DNA from 4 places in the Streptomyces sp. NPDC059787 genome. Region 4 is predicted to be linked to each of the others. Evidence: riboswitches for the same ligand, from Rfam matches in the RefSeq annotation. Region 4 holds a riboswitch; each other region holds the start of a gene.
The links. A riboswitch is a leader RNA that binds a small molecule or an ion and turns the genes downstream of it on or off. The one in region 4 is predicted to bind cyclic di-AMP.

Region 1 (3,791 bases), on a different contig from region 4:
GCTCAGCCCGCGCGGTGCACCACCGCGTCGCACAGTTGCACGAGTGCCGTCCTCGCCTCGCACTCCCGCAGCGGGGCGAGCGCCGCGCGCGCCTCCTCGGCGTAGCGCACGGTGTCCCGGCGGGCCTGCTCCAGCGCGGGGTGGGCGCGCAGCAGCCGCAGCGCCTCGGCGTGCCGGGCGTCGTCGGTGAGGTCGGAGTCGAGCAGCTCGCACAGGGCGATGTCGTCGGCGAGACCCAGCCGGGCCGCCCGTTCACGCAGCCGCAGCACGGGCAGGGTGGCGATGCCCTCGCGCAGGTCGGTGCCGGGGGTCTTGCCGGACTCGTGGGAGTCGGAGGCGATGTCCAGGACGTCGTCGGCGAGCTGGAAGGCGACGCCGAGCCGCTCGCCGTACTGGGTCAGCACGTCCACGACCGTCTCGTCGGCGCCGGACATCATCGCGCCGAACCGGCAGGCGACGGCGACCAGCGAGCCGGTCTTGCCGCCGAGCACGTCCAGGTAGTGGTCGACCGGGTCGCGGCCGTCCTGCGGTCCCGCGGTCTCCAGGATCTGCCCGGTGACCAGCCGCTCGAACGCCTCGGCCTGCACCCGCACGGCCTCAGGACCGAGGTCGGCCAGGATGTGCGAGGCCCGCGCGAAGAGGAAGTCGCCGGTGAGGACCGCGACGGAGTTGCCCCAGCGGGCGTTCGCGCTGTCGACGCCGCGCCGCACCTCGGCCTCGTCCATCACGTCGTCGTGGTACAGCGTGGCCAGATGGGTGAGCTCCACGACCACGGCCGAGGGCACGACACCGGGCGCGTAGGGGTCGCCGAACTGGGCGGCGAGCATCACGAGCAGCGGACGGAACCGCTTGCCGCCGGCCCGCACCAGGTGCTGGGCGGCTCCCGTGATGAAGGGGACCTCACTCTTGGTGGCTTCGAGCAGCCCTTCCTCGACAGCCGTCATTCCGGCCTGGACATCGGCTTCCAGAGCCTGGTCCCGCACGCTCAGCCCGAACGGCCCGACGACGGTCACGAGGGGTCTCCTGTCTGCTGGTGTCCCACTGGCGGTTACACGGAATGTCGATAGGTCGCTGCCACCACTCAAGTCAGCGTATCCGGTCATGTTCCGATCACCGCCAGCGCCCGGCGTTACGGGCAGGGCGGTACGGGATCAGGAGCGGAGTGCTTTTGATCGGCTGATAACAACGGACATTCTTCGGCTTTCCCGGACGTAGCAATCCACTCCTCGACCCGCCTCCCGGGCCCCGCCTCGCCACGCGGACCATCCTGCCCGCCCCGACGTCCGATTTGCCGTAAATACAGAGCTAATTCCCCTTGGCGAAAAATGCGCTCACAGGTGATCCCCAGTGAAGTGGGTCACGCGCGATCCGGCACCCCCACCGACCGCCGCCATCCCCCTTCCCCCTTCCCCCGACGCCGAGTTGACCCTTGGCAGTAGCAAAGGATCAAGCACCCCAAAACCCCCATCACAAGATCAAACGGCACCTTCTGTGATGCCCGCGCTTGTTTCCGACATGTGCTCTCGCATACGTTCCGGGCCTGCCGGGTGGACGCCTAATCCTGCCGCCGCCCGCATCACACCCGACGACGAACTCAAGACGGCAGGAGTGGGGGACCCAGGTAAGCCGCCGCACCGGACATCGCACCGGGACGGCTAGGGGTGAAGCCATGCCCGCAGGGGCACGGCCGGGCACTCTCCCGCCCGAACCCGACAGCTCACCTCGCAGGCGTAGGAGAGGAACCCAGACATGCCTGCTTTCGGTCAGCTCAGCCGCTTCGGCAACCGCCGCCTCGCCCGTTCCCTCGCCGTCGCCGGCACCGGCGTCGCCATGGTCGCCCTGCCGCTGTTCGGCGCGACCAGCGCCTCCGCGGCCACCACCGAGCCGACGACGCCGACGACCGCCGCCTCCGTGACGGCGTACCCGGACAACCTCGACGGCTGGATCCGCGAGTCGCTGGACATCATGGCGCAGCAGGGCATCCCGGGCAGCTACGACGCCATCCACCGCAACATCATGCGCGAGTCCTCCGGCAACCCGTACGCCATCAACAACTGGGACTCCAACGCCGCCGCCGGCACCCCGTCGAAGGGTCTGCTGCAGATCATCGACCCGACCTTCGCGGCCTACCACGTGCCCGGCACCGCCTTCGACCCGTACGACCCGATCGCGAACATCACGGCGGCCTGCAACTACGCGGCCGACCGCTACGGCTCCATCGACAACGTCTTCGGCGCGTACTGAGCCACCCGCTGACGGGCGAGCGTCATCGCCCCGCCGAACAGTCGCTCGAGGACGACGGCCACGCCGTCGTCCTCGTTCGACGTGGTGACCTCGTCCGCCACCGCCTTCAGTTCGGGATGCGCGTTGGCCATGGCGACGCCGTGGGCCGCCCAGTCGAACATGGGGACGTCGTTCGGCATGTCGCCGAAGGCGATCGTCCGCGCCGGGCTCAGCCCCAGGTGCTCGGCGGCCAGCGCCAGCCCGGTCGCCTTGGTCACCCCGCAGGGCTGGAGCTCCACGGTGCCCGGCCCCGACATGGTGACCGTGGCCAGTGACCCGATCACCGACCGGGCCGCCGCCGCCAACGCGTCGTCGGACAGGTCCGGGTGGCGCAGCAGCACCTTGCTGATCGGCCGGTCCCACAGCTCGGCCCGCCGCTCGACCCGCACCGCGGGCAGGGTCGGGTGCGGCATCAGATAGCCGGGCTCGATCAGCGTCAGCCCGTCGACCCCGTCCTGGTCGACCGCGGCGTGCACCTCCCCCACCTCGGCCTCGATCTTGCCGAGCGCCGTCTCCGCCAGTTCCCGGTCCAGCGTGACGGACCACAGCAGCCGGTGCGCGCCGGCGTCGTACACCTGCGCGCCCTGTCCGCACACCGCGAGCCCCGTGCAGCCGAGGTCGTCCAGGAGCGGCCGCACTCTGGGGGCCGGGCGCCCCGTCACCACGAGGTGTCGCGCGCCGGCCCGCTCCGCCCGCGCGAGCGCGGCGAGGGACCGGTCGGAGAGGGTGTCGTCGCCGCGCAGCAGCGTCCCGTCCAGGTCGGTGGCGATGAGTGAGTACGCGGTGGGTGCGGCCATGATCAGAGAATACGGACAACCCGACGGTCCGATTCACCGTGCCCGTTTGCGCTCGCTTTCGGTGCGGTTCCCTTCTCTCGACTTCTCTCGACGCCGGGTAAGGACCGGTTCAGGTCTCTTTCACCGTTTGGCAAGAACATGGTCCGCTATCTACCGTCCGCCCGGTCCGGGGCGGTACCTTCCAAGGGTCCAGGGGGGACTTGATCGGGGGGTCAGGTGAGCAGTGGACGCATGCGTGTGCTGAGGCCCGGGGAGCTCGGCGAGGGGGAGCGGGAGCGCTGGCGGGAACTGCGCGCCGCGACGGACGCACCGCGCAACCCGTTCATGGAACCGGAGTTCAGCGTCGCCGTGGCCCGGGTGCGCCCGCGGGCCCGGGTCGCCGTGCTGTACGAGGGCGCTCAGCCGGTGGGTTTCCTGCCGTACGAGCGGGGTGCGCTGGGGCAGGGCCGGGCGATCGGGCTCGGGGTGTCGGACTGCCAGGGCGCGGTCCTGGGCCCCGGTGTCGCCCTGGAGACGGACGAACTGCTGCGGGGCTGCTCGGTGTCGAGCTTCGCCTTCGACAACCTGGAGGCGGGCCAGCGGCTGTTCGTGCCGTACGCGGCCGAGGAGCACGCCACCTACGTCATCGACGTGGAGAAGGGCTACGAGGCGTACGAGTCGGTGCTGCGCACCCAGTCGCCGAAGTTCCTGAAGACCACGCTGGCCAAGGAG
Region 2 (3,791 bases), on a different contig from region 4:
GTAGCCTTTACTCGGAGTGATGACCGATATGGCGGAGGAAGGACGGTTGAGGGCGCCGGAGTGCTACGAGGCGGCTATGGCTAGGCTCCGGCCTCATGGACGTACTCATCCACCTCTTCGTCGGTCTGCACATCATCGGCATCGCGTCGCTCCTCGGCGGCTTCCTCACCCAGATGAAGGCGATGGGCGCGGGCACCGCCCGGTTCGTCCCCGCGATGCTGCACGGCGCGCTGACGATGCTGGTCACCGGTGTGGTCCTGGTCGGCCTCAACCAGGCCCAGGACTACTCCGTCGACAACATCAAGATCGGCGTGAAGCTGGCCCTGCTGATCGTGATCCTCGGTCTGGTGTACGTGAAGCGGGACGACGAGAAGGTGGACAAGGGCCTGTTCGGTCTGGTCGGGCTGCTGACCGTGACGAACGTCTTCATCGCGGTGCTGTGGACCTGATCCCCGCTCCACGGGCCCGGACGTGACCGCGGCCCACGGCAGAACATGCCCCGGACCCCGAGCCGGGGGGTGCCGACGGCGGTGGACGCGGACAGCGTCACCGCCGTCGGCGTTTGCAGGGGGAGTGCGGGCGCCGCGTGCCGTGGCACGGACCAGCACGGAAAGGGGGAGCGGGACGGGGACGACGCCGGAGGGCCGTCCCCGCCCCTCCCGAGCGGGTCAGGCGGGGCGCACCACGCTGTGGATCGAGGACTCGCCGTCGTAGTAGATCGACTCCTCGCGGACGTACGTGCCGGGCTTCGGCGCGTGGATCATCATCCCGTTGCCGATGTAGATGCCCACGTGGGTGACGTCGTCGTAGAAGAAGACCAGGTCACCGGGTCGGGCCTGGGAGACGGGGACCGTCGTGCCCGCGTTCACCTGGTCGTAGGTGGTGCGCGGAACGGTGACGCCGGCGGCCTTCCAGGCGGCCTGGGTGAGGCCGGAGCAGTCGTAGGAGCCGGGGCCGGTGGCGCCCCAGACGTACGGCTTGCCGATCTGCGCGCGGGCGAAGGCGAGGGCCTTCTCGGCCTTGGCGGCGTACGAGGAGTCCGTCGACGTGGACGGCGTGGTGGCCGAGCCCGCTGACCCGGAGGCGCTGCCCGAGGTGCCGCTGTCCTGCTGGGCGGCGGCGGCCTCCTGGGCCTTCTGCTGCTCGGCGAGTTCGGCGGCCTTGCGGGCGGCCTCCTTCTGCTTCTCCTTCTCGATCGCCGCGAGCCGCGCCTTCTCCTCGGCGGTCAGCTTCGACATCAGCTCGCGCGCGTCGGTGAGCTTCTTCTGGACGGTGGCCTTGGCCGTCTTCAGGTCGCCCTGGGTGTCGGTGAGCGTCTCGAGGCTCTCGGTGGCCTCCTGGCGCTTCTTCATCGTCTCGGACTGCCGGGTGACGTAGTCGTCGACCGCTTCCTTCTGGCGGCCGGTCATCCGGTCCATCACCTGGCGCTGGTCGAAGATGTCCTGCGGGGTGTCCGCGAGCAGGAAGGTCGCGGTGTCGGGGACACCGGCGCCGGTCCGGTACTGGGCGGCGGCGAAGGAACCCAGCTCCGCCCGCGCCTCGTTGAGTTTCTGGGTGCGCTTGGCCACGTCGTCGAGGAGCGTGTCCACCTGCTTGCGCTGCTTCGCGGTCTTCTCCTTGGCCGCGTTGTACTTCTCGGTCGCCGACTCCGCCTGGCGGTAGAGATCGTCGACCTTCTTCTCGACCTCCTCCAGGCTCGGCCTGCCGTCGTCGGAGGGGGCGGCGGTGGCCGTCTGGGACAGCAGGGCCACGGAGGTCAGGGCGGCCGTGGCGAGGGCCGGGGTCCGTATGCCTGCCACGCGCGTGCCGGGGGTGCGCGACTTGCGGTGCGACGCCAAGGGAGGCGACTCCTTCCAAAGCTCCGCCTACCGGGTTAGCTGTCGGGTTCGGGCGGGTGGTTCGGAAGGGTTGCCCTACGGCCGCTCCGTGAGGGAGTGGGCCGATTCACCCCATGGTCTCGGTGGGTCCCCGGCTCCGGCTGCCGTGAGGGCAGTGACGGACTCGGCGGAGGCCGCGCGGCCCGGCGAGGTTCGCCGGTGGGGGTCGTGCGGCCCGCCCGCACCGTAGCCAACTGGTGTGGCCCCTGTGAAGGTTGATGGGTGATATGCCCGATACATTTTCGTGACCTTGTGTGCGGTGTCACTCAGGGTGAGGCGCTGGTTCTGGAGGGTGCGCGTCCCGTCCCGGCCGCAGGATTCCGGGGATGTTCCCGGGGTGGCCCCGGGTTGTCGGTGGGGCGGCCTAGACTCGGAGAGCGATGAGCAGCCTCTTTGACGACAGCTTCCTGGCGGACCTCCAGGCCCAGCGGGGCCCCGAGGGCGAGCCCCCGCCACCGCCCGAGGACGAGCACGGACCGGAGCAGATCCCGGACGACCTGTTCGGCGGGAAGTTCGACGTGCCGCCGGACCGGGACACCTACTACCGCGACGGCGCCCCGCGCCCGGTGATCGACGCCGCCGCGCTGCTGGAAGGGCTGAACGACAACCAGCGCGCCGCCGTCGTGCACTCCGGCTCCCCGCTGCTCATCGTGGCCGGCGCCGGCTCCGGCAAGACCCGCGTGCTCACCCACCGCATCGCCCACCTGCTGGCCGAGCGGCACGTCCATCCGGGCCAGATCCTCGCGATCACCTTCACCAACAAGGCCGCGGGCGAGATGAAGGAGCGCGTCGAGCAGCTCGTCGGCCCGCGCGCGGGCGCCATGTGGGTCATGACGTTCCACAGCGCGTGCGTGCGCATCCTGCGCCGCGAGAGCAAGAAGCTCGGCTTCACGTCGTCGTTCTCGATCTACGACGCCGCCGACTCCAAGCGTCTGATGGCCCTGGTCTGCCGCGACCTGGACCTCGACCCCAAGCGTTTCCCGCCGAAGTCCTTCAGCGCCAAGATCAGCAACCTGAAGAACGAGCTGATCGACGAGGAGGACTTCGCCGCCCGGGCCGCCGACGGTTTCGAGAAGACCCTCGCCCAGGCCTACGCGCTCTACCAGTCGCGGCTGCGGGAGGCCAACGCCCTCGACTTCGACGACCTGATCATGACGACGGTCAATCTGCTCCGCGCCTTCCCGGACGTCGCCGAGCACTACCGCCGCCGCTTCCGGCACGTCATGGTCGACGAGTACCAGGACACCAACCACGCCCAGTACGCGCTGGTCCGCGAGCTCGTCGGCACCTCCGAGCGCCCCGCCGGCGCACCGTCCGAGCCCGAGGTGCCGCCCGCCGAGCTGTGCGTGGTGGGCGACGCCGACCAGTCGATCTACGCCTTCCGCGGCGCGACGATCCGCAACATCCTCCAGTTCGAGGAGGACTACCCGGACGCGACCACGATCCTGCTGGAGCAGAACTACCGCTCCACGCAGACCATCCTGAGCGCCGCCAACGCCGTCATCGAGCGCAACGAGTCGCGCCGTCCCAAGAACCTGTGGACCAACGCCGGCGCGGGCGCGCGGATCACCGGGTACGTCGCGGACACCGAGCACGACGAGGCCCAGTTCGTCGCCGAGGAGATAGACCGCCTCACCGACGCGGGCGAGGCCAAGGCGGGCGACGTCGCCGTCTTCTACCGCACCAACGCCCAGTCCCGTGTCTTCGAGGAGATCTTCATCCGCGTCGGCCTGCCCTACAAGGTCGTCGGCGGTGTCCGCTTCTACGAGCGCAAGGAGGTCCGGGACGTCCTGGCCTACCTGCGGGTGCTCGCCAACCCCGAGGACTCGGTGCCGCTGCGCCGTATCCTCAACGTCCCCAAGCGGGGCATCGGCGACCGCGCGGAGGCCATGATCGACGCCCTCGCGCAGCGCG
Region 3 (3,791 bases), on a different contig from region 4:
CAAGCGGCTGCTGCTGCCCGGTTCCCGTCTGGTGCTCCGCCAGCCCTCCCTCCTGGAGCCGGTCGAGGGACAGACCAGCGATCTGGCGATCCAGGCCGAGGAGCTGGTCCGCATCCGGTCGCGGATGGAGGAGATCCTGGTCCGGCACACGGGCCGCAGCGCGGAGCAGGTCCGGGCGGACATCGAGCGGGACAAGGTCCTCGACGCGCAGGCGGCGGTGGAGTACGGCCTGGCGGACCGGATCGTGCCCGGCCGCAGGAACCTGTTCCCCGCCTCCGGCGCGAGGTGAGCCGCGGATGCTGCCACCGGAGCTGCCGCCGCTGCCCGCGCTGACCCGCGCGGAGGCCGAGTTGATCGACCGTTACCTCGAGGCCGTCGACCTGCTCGGCCGGGTCAACCCGGCCCTGGGCGGTGACACCTACCGCGGACTGCGCGCGGCTCAGGCGCTGGTCGGCAAGGCCGTCGCGCTGCGCGACGCGCTGACCCTGATGCACCGGCGCGGCGAGAGCGAACTGCACTCCGACACACTGGCCCGGGCCCTGCGCGTGCTGGACGGCGAACGGCGCACGGCCAGGGTCACGCTGCCGCCGGCCCCCGGCAGTTGACCCCCGTCGGCCCCGGACGGCGGCCCCGGTCGGCGGTGCGTCCCGGCCGGGGGTTGAAACGGACCAAACGGCGTACCCCCGTCCGGCGTAGACGAACCTGCTGTTTTCGGGCGCACGGAGTTGCGCAACGCGCGTACCGCACGGACGGAACGGTGCTTTCCACCCCTGGTCCGCGGCTCCCCCGGGCCCTCGGCGGGGGCCCGAACACGGAGGCGTCCACCCGAACGGGTGATTGGTGAGTAACAACACAAACCCCACGTTCCGTTGGGATTTCGATCGCGCCATGAGCCAAGATCCCTGACTGACGACAAGACCCCGCCGCCGCGGCGGGGCGATCCGGGCGGACGCCGAGTCCTGCCGCCGCCCGGATGACCGGTCGACAGGAGTGGATCGGCAGGAGTGGAGGACCCAGGCACGACGGGCCGCCGGGACGTCAGTTCCGAGCAGTCCTTGGGGTGAAGCCGCACATGTGCGGCCGGGCCACTTCGCCAGCCCGAATCCGACAGGTCATCCTTCACAGGCGGCTGACGAAGGGTTGCGCATGACTGCGCTCAATCGTGTCCCGTCTCTCATGGCCCGGGCCGGCACGGCCTCGGCCCTCACCCTGGCCGCCGTGGGCGGCTCCATCATGGTCCCCGGCGCCGCCTCGGAGGCGGCCGCCGCGGGCCTGGCCACCAAGGCGCTGAACATCGCCGCCTCCAAGAAGGGCTCGCCCTACAAATGGGGCGCCACGGGACCGTACAGGTTCGACTGCTCGGGTCTGACGCTGTACTCGTTCAAGAAGGCGGGCAAGAAGCTGCCGCGCACCGCCGCCCAGCAGTACAACAAGACGCGCCACATCTCCGCCGGGAACCGCAGGGCGGGAGACCTGGTGTTCTTCCATTCGGGTGGCTACGTCTACCACGTCGGCATCTACGCGGGTAAGGGCAAGATCTGGCACGCCCCGAAGACCGGGGACGTGGTGCGCCTGCAGAAGATCTGGACCCGCAGCGTCTCGTACGGCCGGGTGAGGTGACCGCGGCGGGCGGCGGTGCCCCGGGGCACCGCCGCCCGGTCACTGCTCCTGCTGTCCCGCCGCCGTGACCGCCTCGGCGGCCTGGACGGTCCACGGGAGTTCGACCGACACGGTCTTGCCGCCCTCGCGCGTGGGGCGGATTCTGAGCCTGCCGCCGCACTCCGCGGTCAGCCAGCGGATGATGACCAGCCCGCGGCCGTTGTCCTGCTGGACCGCCGCGGGCAGCCGCTTGGGGAACCGCGGGTGGCTGTCCGTGACACCGATGTGCACCCGTTCGTCACGGACCAGGACGACGTCCACGGTGAACGTGGGCGACTGCCCGAACGTGTGCTGCACCGCGTTGGTGGCGAGTTCGGAGACGATCAGCCGGATGGTGTCGCACAGTTCCGCGTCCGCCGGCATGCCCCATTCCTCCAGCGTGCCCACCACATGGGCACGGGCGGCCGACACCGAGGCGGGATCGCTCGGCAGAGTGACGGATGCTTCCAGATGGTCTGCCATGGCGACGTCGTCCCTTTCCCACGGGGCCGCAGTCCGACACGGAGCGGATGGTTCGAGTACGGTCCCGCACTGGTGCTTCGCCGCCAGACTGCCATCCCCGCACGGCGCAGGACGGCGATCCACCAAGATGTGCATATATCTGTCGCTCAAAACGGTGAACTCTGCGACGGGAGACCGTATCCGGGCGACCCGGAAGGAGTAAGGAGAAGTCCATGCAGCACGGTCCCGCGGTGCGCCGCCGGAAACTGGGTGCCGAACTGCGCGCGCTGCGCACCTCGGCGGGACTCACCAGCGGTGAGGCGGCCCGCCTTGCGGGCTGGCACCAGTCGAAGGTGAGCCGGATCGAGACGGGTACGAGCGGGGTGAAACCGGCCGACGTGCGGTTACTGCTCGACGCCTACGGCGTGGCCGACCCGCAGCTGCGGGAGTTGCTGCTGGTGCTGTCGGGCTCCGGTGACGGCGACGGACGGCATCACTGGTGGCACGCCTACCGGGGCGTACTGCCGCCGACCTACCGGGACTTCATCAGCCTGGAGTCGCAGGCGAGCGCGATGCGCACCCTGGAGACCACGGTGATCCCGGGGCTGCTGCAGACACCGGAGTACGCGCGCGCCGTGACGGAGGCGGCCCTGGAGGACGCGTCGGAGGAGCGCCTGGACGCGCTGGTGGAGGTGCGGCTGGCCCGGCAGGACGTGCTGCGGGCGACGCCGCCGCTGGAGCTCAGCGCGGTCCTGGACGAGGCGGTGCTGCGCCGGGAGGTCGGCGGTCCCGGCGTGATGGCCCGTCAGCTCAACCGGCTGGTCGAGGCGGCCCGGCTGCCCCAGGTGCGGTTGCAGGTCCTGCCGTTCAGCGCCGGCGCGCACATCGGCGTGACCGGCCCTTTCGTAATCTTTTCATTTTTGCGCACTTCTGATCTGGACGTGGTTGTTCTCGACCACTTGACGAGTAGCCTCCATCTGGAGCGGAAAGAAGACCTCCGGGTGTACTCGGAGGCCTTCGACGCCCTCTCGATCCACGCCCTTTCACCCGAGGACTCGTTGGATTTCATCGCCGGCGCAGCCGCCGGCGCGTAAGGAGGCACGATGCCCGTACCGCCTCGGACCATCCCTTCCGGCCTCGCACTGCGCGATGTGAGGTGGCTGCGCAGCAGCTACAGCACGGGGGCGAACAACTGCGTGGAGACGGCCCGGCCGGCCGCCGGCCCCCTGGCCGGACTGCTCGCCGTGCGCGACTCCAAGGCCCCGGACGGGCCCGCGCTGCTCTTCTCCCCCGCCAGCTGGACGGAGTTCGTGACCGCGGTCGGCTGACGACCCGACCGGTCAGCCCGTCGTCGGGCGACGCACGGCCGTGTCCCGCCGACTCATGGCCGCGTCTCGCCGATCACCCGTACAGCGCGTTCGATCTCCGCCCCGGACAGGTCCGCGCGGGCGGTCAGTCTGAGCCGTGAGACACCGTCGGGCACGGAAGGAGGACGGAAGCAGCCCACGGACAGACCGGCCGCCCGGCAGTCGGCCGCCCATCGCACGGCCTGTTCCGGGGAAGGGGCGCGCACGGAGACGACCGCGGCGTCCGGGCGCACCGCTTCCAGACCCGCGGCCGTCAGCCGGGAGTGCAGTTGCCGCGCCACCTCGCCCGCCCGTGCCGCGCGCCCCGGCTCACGGCGCAGCAGC
Region 4 (3,791 bases):
CACGCCTGTCTCCGTACGGGAATCCGCACCCGCCCCCGTACGGAAGTCCGCGCCCGCACACGCCCCGCCACCCCCGTGACCGACGCCCCTCGACCGGAAACGCTGGAACATGACCGACCCGGCCCCCACCCGCATCCTGCTCGCCGACGACCACGCGCTGGTCCGCCGGGGGGTTCGCCTCATCCTCGACGGCGAACCGGATCTGACCGTCGTCGCCGAGGCCGCCGACGGTGCCGAAGCCCTCGAACAGGCCCGTGAGCACCGCCCCGACCTTGCCGTCCTGGACATCGCGATGCCCCGGCGGACCGGCCTCCAGGCGGCCCGCGAGCTCTCCCGCACCCTGCCGGAGACCCGCATCCTCATCCTCACCATGTACGACAACGAGCAGTTCTTCTTCGAGGCGCTCGCCGCCGGGGCCTCGGGCTACGTCCTGAAGTCCGTCGCCGACCGCGACCTCGTCGAGGCCTGCCGCGCCACCATGCGCGGCGAGCCGTTCCTCTACCCCGGCGCCGTCAACGCCCTCATCCACAACTACCTCGACCTCGCGCGGGAGGGCCGCCCCCTGCCGGCCAAGGCGATCACCGACCGCGAGGAGGAGATCCTGAAGCTGGTCGCCGAGGGCCACACCTCGCAGCAGATCGCCGGTCTCCTCGTCATCAGCCCCAAGACCGTGGAGCGGCACCGCGCCAACCTGCTGGCCAAGCTCGGCCTGAGGGACCGCCTGGAACTCACCCGGTACGCCATCCGCGTGGGGCTGATCGAGCCCTGACCGGCAGACTGGACCCCCACACCTGCCCCACCCGGAGTACGCCGATGCCGCACCCGTACGTCCTGCTGTCCGCCGCCGTCTCCCTCGACGGCTACCTGGACGACACCGGCCCCGAGCGGCTGCTGCTGTCCGGCCCGGCCGACTTCGACCGGGTCGACGAGGTACGGGCGTCCGTGGACGCCATCCTGGTCGGCGCCGGCACGATCCGCGCCGACAACCCCCGGCTGCTGGTCAACTCGCCCGAGCGACGTGCCGCCCGCCTCGCCGACGGCCGGGCCGAGTACCCGCTCAAGGTCACCGTCAGCGGATCCGGCGACCTGGACCCGGCGGCCCGGTTCTGGCACACCGGCGGCGAGAAGGTCCTCTACACGACCGACGTGGGCGCCGAGCGTGCCCACGCCCTCGGCCTCGCCGCCGACGTCGTCCCGCTCGGCGCCGAGCTCGACTGGCGGCGGCTGCTGGAACACCTGCACGCCGAGCGCGGGGTGCGGCGGCTCATGGTCGAGGGCGGCGGCACGGTCCACACGCAGCTCCTCACCGAGGGGCTGGCCGACGAGCTCCAGCTGGTCCTCGCCCCGCTGTTCGTCGGCGATGCGGAGGCCCCCCGCCTCTTCGGCCCCGGCTCCTACCAGGGCGGCCGGCTGCGGACGGTCGAGACCCGCCAGGTCGGCGACGTCGTCCTGACGCGCTACGAACCCACCGCCCCCGGCACCGGCCCGCTGCCCTCCGCCGCCGACCACCACTGGCTGGCCCTCGCCTGCGAGCTGGCCGCCGAGTGCCCGCCCTCGGAGACGGCGTTCAGCGTGGGCGCGGTCGTGGTGGCCGCCGACGGTACGGAGCTGGCGCGCGGCCACTCCCGGGAGGGCACCGACCCGGTGGTGCACGCGGAGGAGGCCGCGCTCGCCAGGATCGACCCCACGGACCCCCGGCTCGTCACCGCCACCGTGTACTCCAGCCTGGAGCCCTGCGCCCGCCGCGCGTCCCGCCCTGCGCCCTGTGCCCGGCTGGTCCTGGACGCGGGGGTGCGGAGGGTGGTCACGGCCTGGCGCGAGCCGGACACGTTCGTGGCGGACGCCGACGGCAGCGGCGTGCTGGCGGACGGGGGCGCCACCGTCGTCGTCCTGCCGGAGCACGAGGACCGTGCCAAGGCACCCAACGGCCATCTGCTCGGCCGCTGAGACCGGGCCGCCGGTCATGGGTGTGCGCCATGTCCCGCTGATGGCGTACACTGGTCCTACCGACGCGGGGTGGAGCAGCTCGGTAGCTCGCTGGGCTCATAACCCAGAGGTCGCAGGTTCAAATCCTGTCCCCGCTACTGAAGGCCGAGGGCCGGAATCCAAAGGATTCCGGCCCTCGGTGTTTTCCGTTTCCCGCCCGTCGCCGCCCGCTCCCCGTTCTCACTCAATGTGAGCGATCCACCCCGCAGCGCATAACAACTGACGCACGGTCAGAAACCACCCGCCCCCCGAGACGGCCTGAGGTGCGGTCAACTCGCCCTTTTTTGGCCGCTCGTGACACTTAAGTCCCCCCGGGAATCGTTAACGATCAAGAGGAACGGCTTGGAATACGGCCCTCGCGTCTATTAACGTTCGATAACGCAGCGCGGTCGTCCCAGCCGTCACAGAAGGCGGCTCCGTGCGCACGCGCCGAATCCCGCGAGGGAACCGGGGAACCACCACCATGGGGTGAATCGCGTGGATACCGCCGTGGCAACACGGCTCGTATACGCGCGTAGGAGACCTTCCCGCTCCGAACCCGTCAGCTAACCCGGTAGGCGAAGACGGAAGGAAGGAGCGCGCCCACGTGGCGTCCAACCCGCCTGCCCCCGAGGCCCCGTTCAAGCCGAGCGACACCTTCGCCTATGGCGCCGGCCACACCGACGAGGGCCCCTTCGAGGAGTGGAACCCCACCGCGGAGTCCCTTCGTCCCGTACGCGGCCGGCATCGCGTCTCCAAGCAGCGCGGCGGAGGACTCGCCCGCAGCTCCACCGTCCTGGGCGTCGGCGTCATCGCCGCCGTCGGCGCCGGCGGCATGGCCAGCGCCCAGACCGGCAAGCCGCCGGTCTCGATCTCCATGCCCGACCTCCCCAACGTGGGTTCCCTCATCTCCGACGAGGAAACCCCCGAGGGATCGGCCACCCCCCTCAGCACCCTCGGCATGACCGCCGCCGACACCGAGCAGGGCACCTCCGGCGCCGGTGAGGCGCTGCGCACCCGGATCATGGCCCAGGTCGAGCAGCAGCAGAGCCAGGCCGAGACCAAGGCCGCCGCCGAGGCCGTCGCCGCCGCCGAGAAGCAGGCCGCCGAGGCCGCCGCCAAGGCGGAGAAGGAGGCCAAGGCCAAGGCCGAGGCCGCCAAGAAGAAGGCGGAGGAGGAGGCCAGGAAGAAGGCCGAGGCCGAGCGCCTCGCCGAGCTGGCCAAGCAGTACGCGCTGCCGACCTCCTCCTACACCATCTCCTCGACCTTCGGTCAGGCCGGCGCCTACTGGTCCTCCGGCCACCACACCGGCCTCGACTTCGCCGCCCCCACGGGCACCCTGCTCAAGGCCGTCCACACCGGCACGATCACCTCCGCCGGTTATGACGGCTCCTACGGCTACAAGACCGTGCTCACCCTCGACGACGGCACCGAGATCTGGTACGCCCACCAGTCCTCCATCAGCGTCAGCGTCGGCCAGAAGGTCAACACCGGCGATGTGATCGGCCGCGTCGGCGCCACCGGCAACGTCACCGGCGCCCACCTCCACATGGAGGTCCACCCCGACGGCTCCGCCTCGGGCATCGACCCGCTGGCCTGGCTGCAGAGCAAGGGCCTCACCGTCTGAGCGAGCGGGCCTCCACGCCCTGAACCCCGGCAGTCCCGGCGACGACCCCCCGACGTCAGGGCTGCCGGTCAGGTGTTTCCGGGGTGGTGCGGGTCCGTCAGGATCGGCGGGTGTTCGGGTCGTACGCGCCGTACGGGTACCCGTACGGCGGCTGTCCGTGCGGTGGATGCCCGTAGCCGCCGTACCCACCGTAGCCGCC

Region 1: another riboswitch for cyclic di-AMP. It lies ahead of ACFV5H_RS00855 (transglycosylase SLT domain-containing protein); the one in region 4 lies ahead of ACFV5H_RS36625 (M23 family metallopeptidase).
Region 2: another riboswitch for cyclic di-AMP. It lies ahead of ACFV5H_RS01855 (NlpC/P60 family protein); the one in region 4 lies ahead of ACFV5H_RS36625 (M23 family metallopeptidase).
Region 3: another riboswitch for cyclic di-AMP. It lies ahead of ACFV5H_RS27845 (C40 family peptidase); the one in region 4 lies ahead of ACFV5H_RS36625 (M23 family metallopeptidase).

Annotation. Positions count from the first base shown of each region.
Region 1 is NZ_JBHWHX010000001.1:175,228-179,018, reverse strand. Features, by position in the region: gene ACFV5H_RS00860 (polyprenyl synthetase family protein) at 3-1,013, opposite strand; cyclic di-AMP (ydaO/yuaA leader) riboswitch at 1,577-1,744, shown strand; gene ACFV5H_RS00855 (transglycosylase SLT domain-containing protein) at 1,750-2,244, shown strand; gene ACFV5H_RS00850 (HAD family hydrolase) at 2,208-3,080, opposite strand; gene ACFV5H_RS00845 (GNAT family N-acetyltransferase) at 3,312-3,791, shown strand, end outside.
Region 2 is NZ_JBHWHX010000001.1:373,023-376,813, forward strand. Features, by position in the region: gene ACFV5H_RS01850 (hypothetical protein) at 96-449, shown strand; gene ACFV5H_RS01855 (NlpC/P60 family protein) at 669-1,838, opposite strand; cyclic di-AMP (ydaO/yuaA leader) riboswitch at 1,846-2,017, opposite strand; gene pcrA (DNA helicase PcrA) at 2,258-3,791, shown strand, end outside.
Region 3 is NZ_JBHWHX010000035.1:75,429-79,219, reverse strand. Features, by position in the region: gene ACFV5H_RS27855 (ATP-dependent Clp protease proteolytic subunit) at 1-289, shown strand, start outside; gene ACFV5H_RS27850 (hypothetical protein) at 297-605, shown strand; cyclic di-AMP (ydaO/yuaA leader) riboswitch at 941-1,143, shown strand; gene ACFV5H_RS27845 (C40 family peptidase) at 1,147-1,620, shown strand; gene ACFV5H_RS27840 (ATP-binding protein) at 1,660-2,121, opposite strand; gene ACFV5H_RS27835 (helix-turn-helix domain-containing protein) at 2,334-3,194, shown strand; gene ACFV5H_RS27830 (DUF397 domain-containing protein) at 3,204-3,428, shown strand; gene ACFV5H_RS27825 (8-amino-7-oxononanoate synthase) at 3,482-3,791, opposite strand, start outside.
Region 4 is NZ_JBHWHX010000080.1:2,035-5,825, forward strand. Features, by position in the region: gene ACFV5H_RS36605 (HAMP domain-containing sensor histidine kinase) at 1-79, shown strand, start outside; gene ACFV5H_RS36610 (response regulator) at 110-769, shown strand; gene ACFV5H_RS36615 (dihydrofolate reductase family protein) at 814-1,947, shown strand; tRNA gene ACFV5H_RS36620 (tRNA-Met) at 2,011-2,084, shown strand; cyclic di-AMP (ydaO/yuaA leader) riboswitch at 2,404-2,561, shown strand; gene ACFV5H_RS36625 (M23 family metallopeptidase) at 2,573-3,592, shown strand; gene ACFV5H_RS36630 (PrsW family intramembrane metalloprotease) at 3,690-3,791, opposite strand, start outside.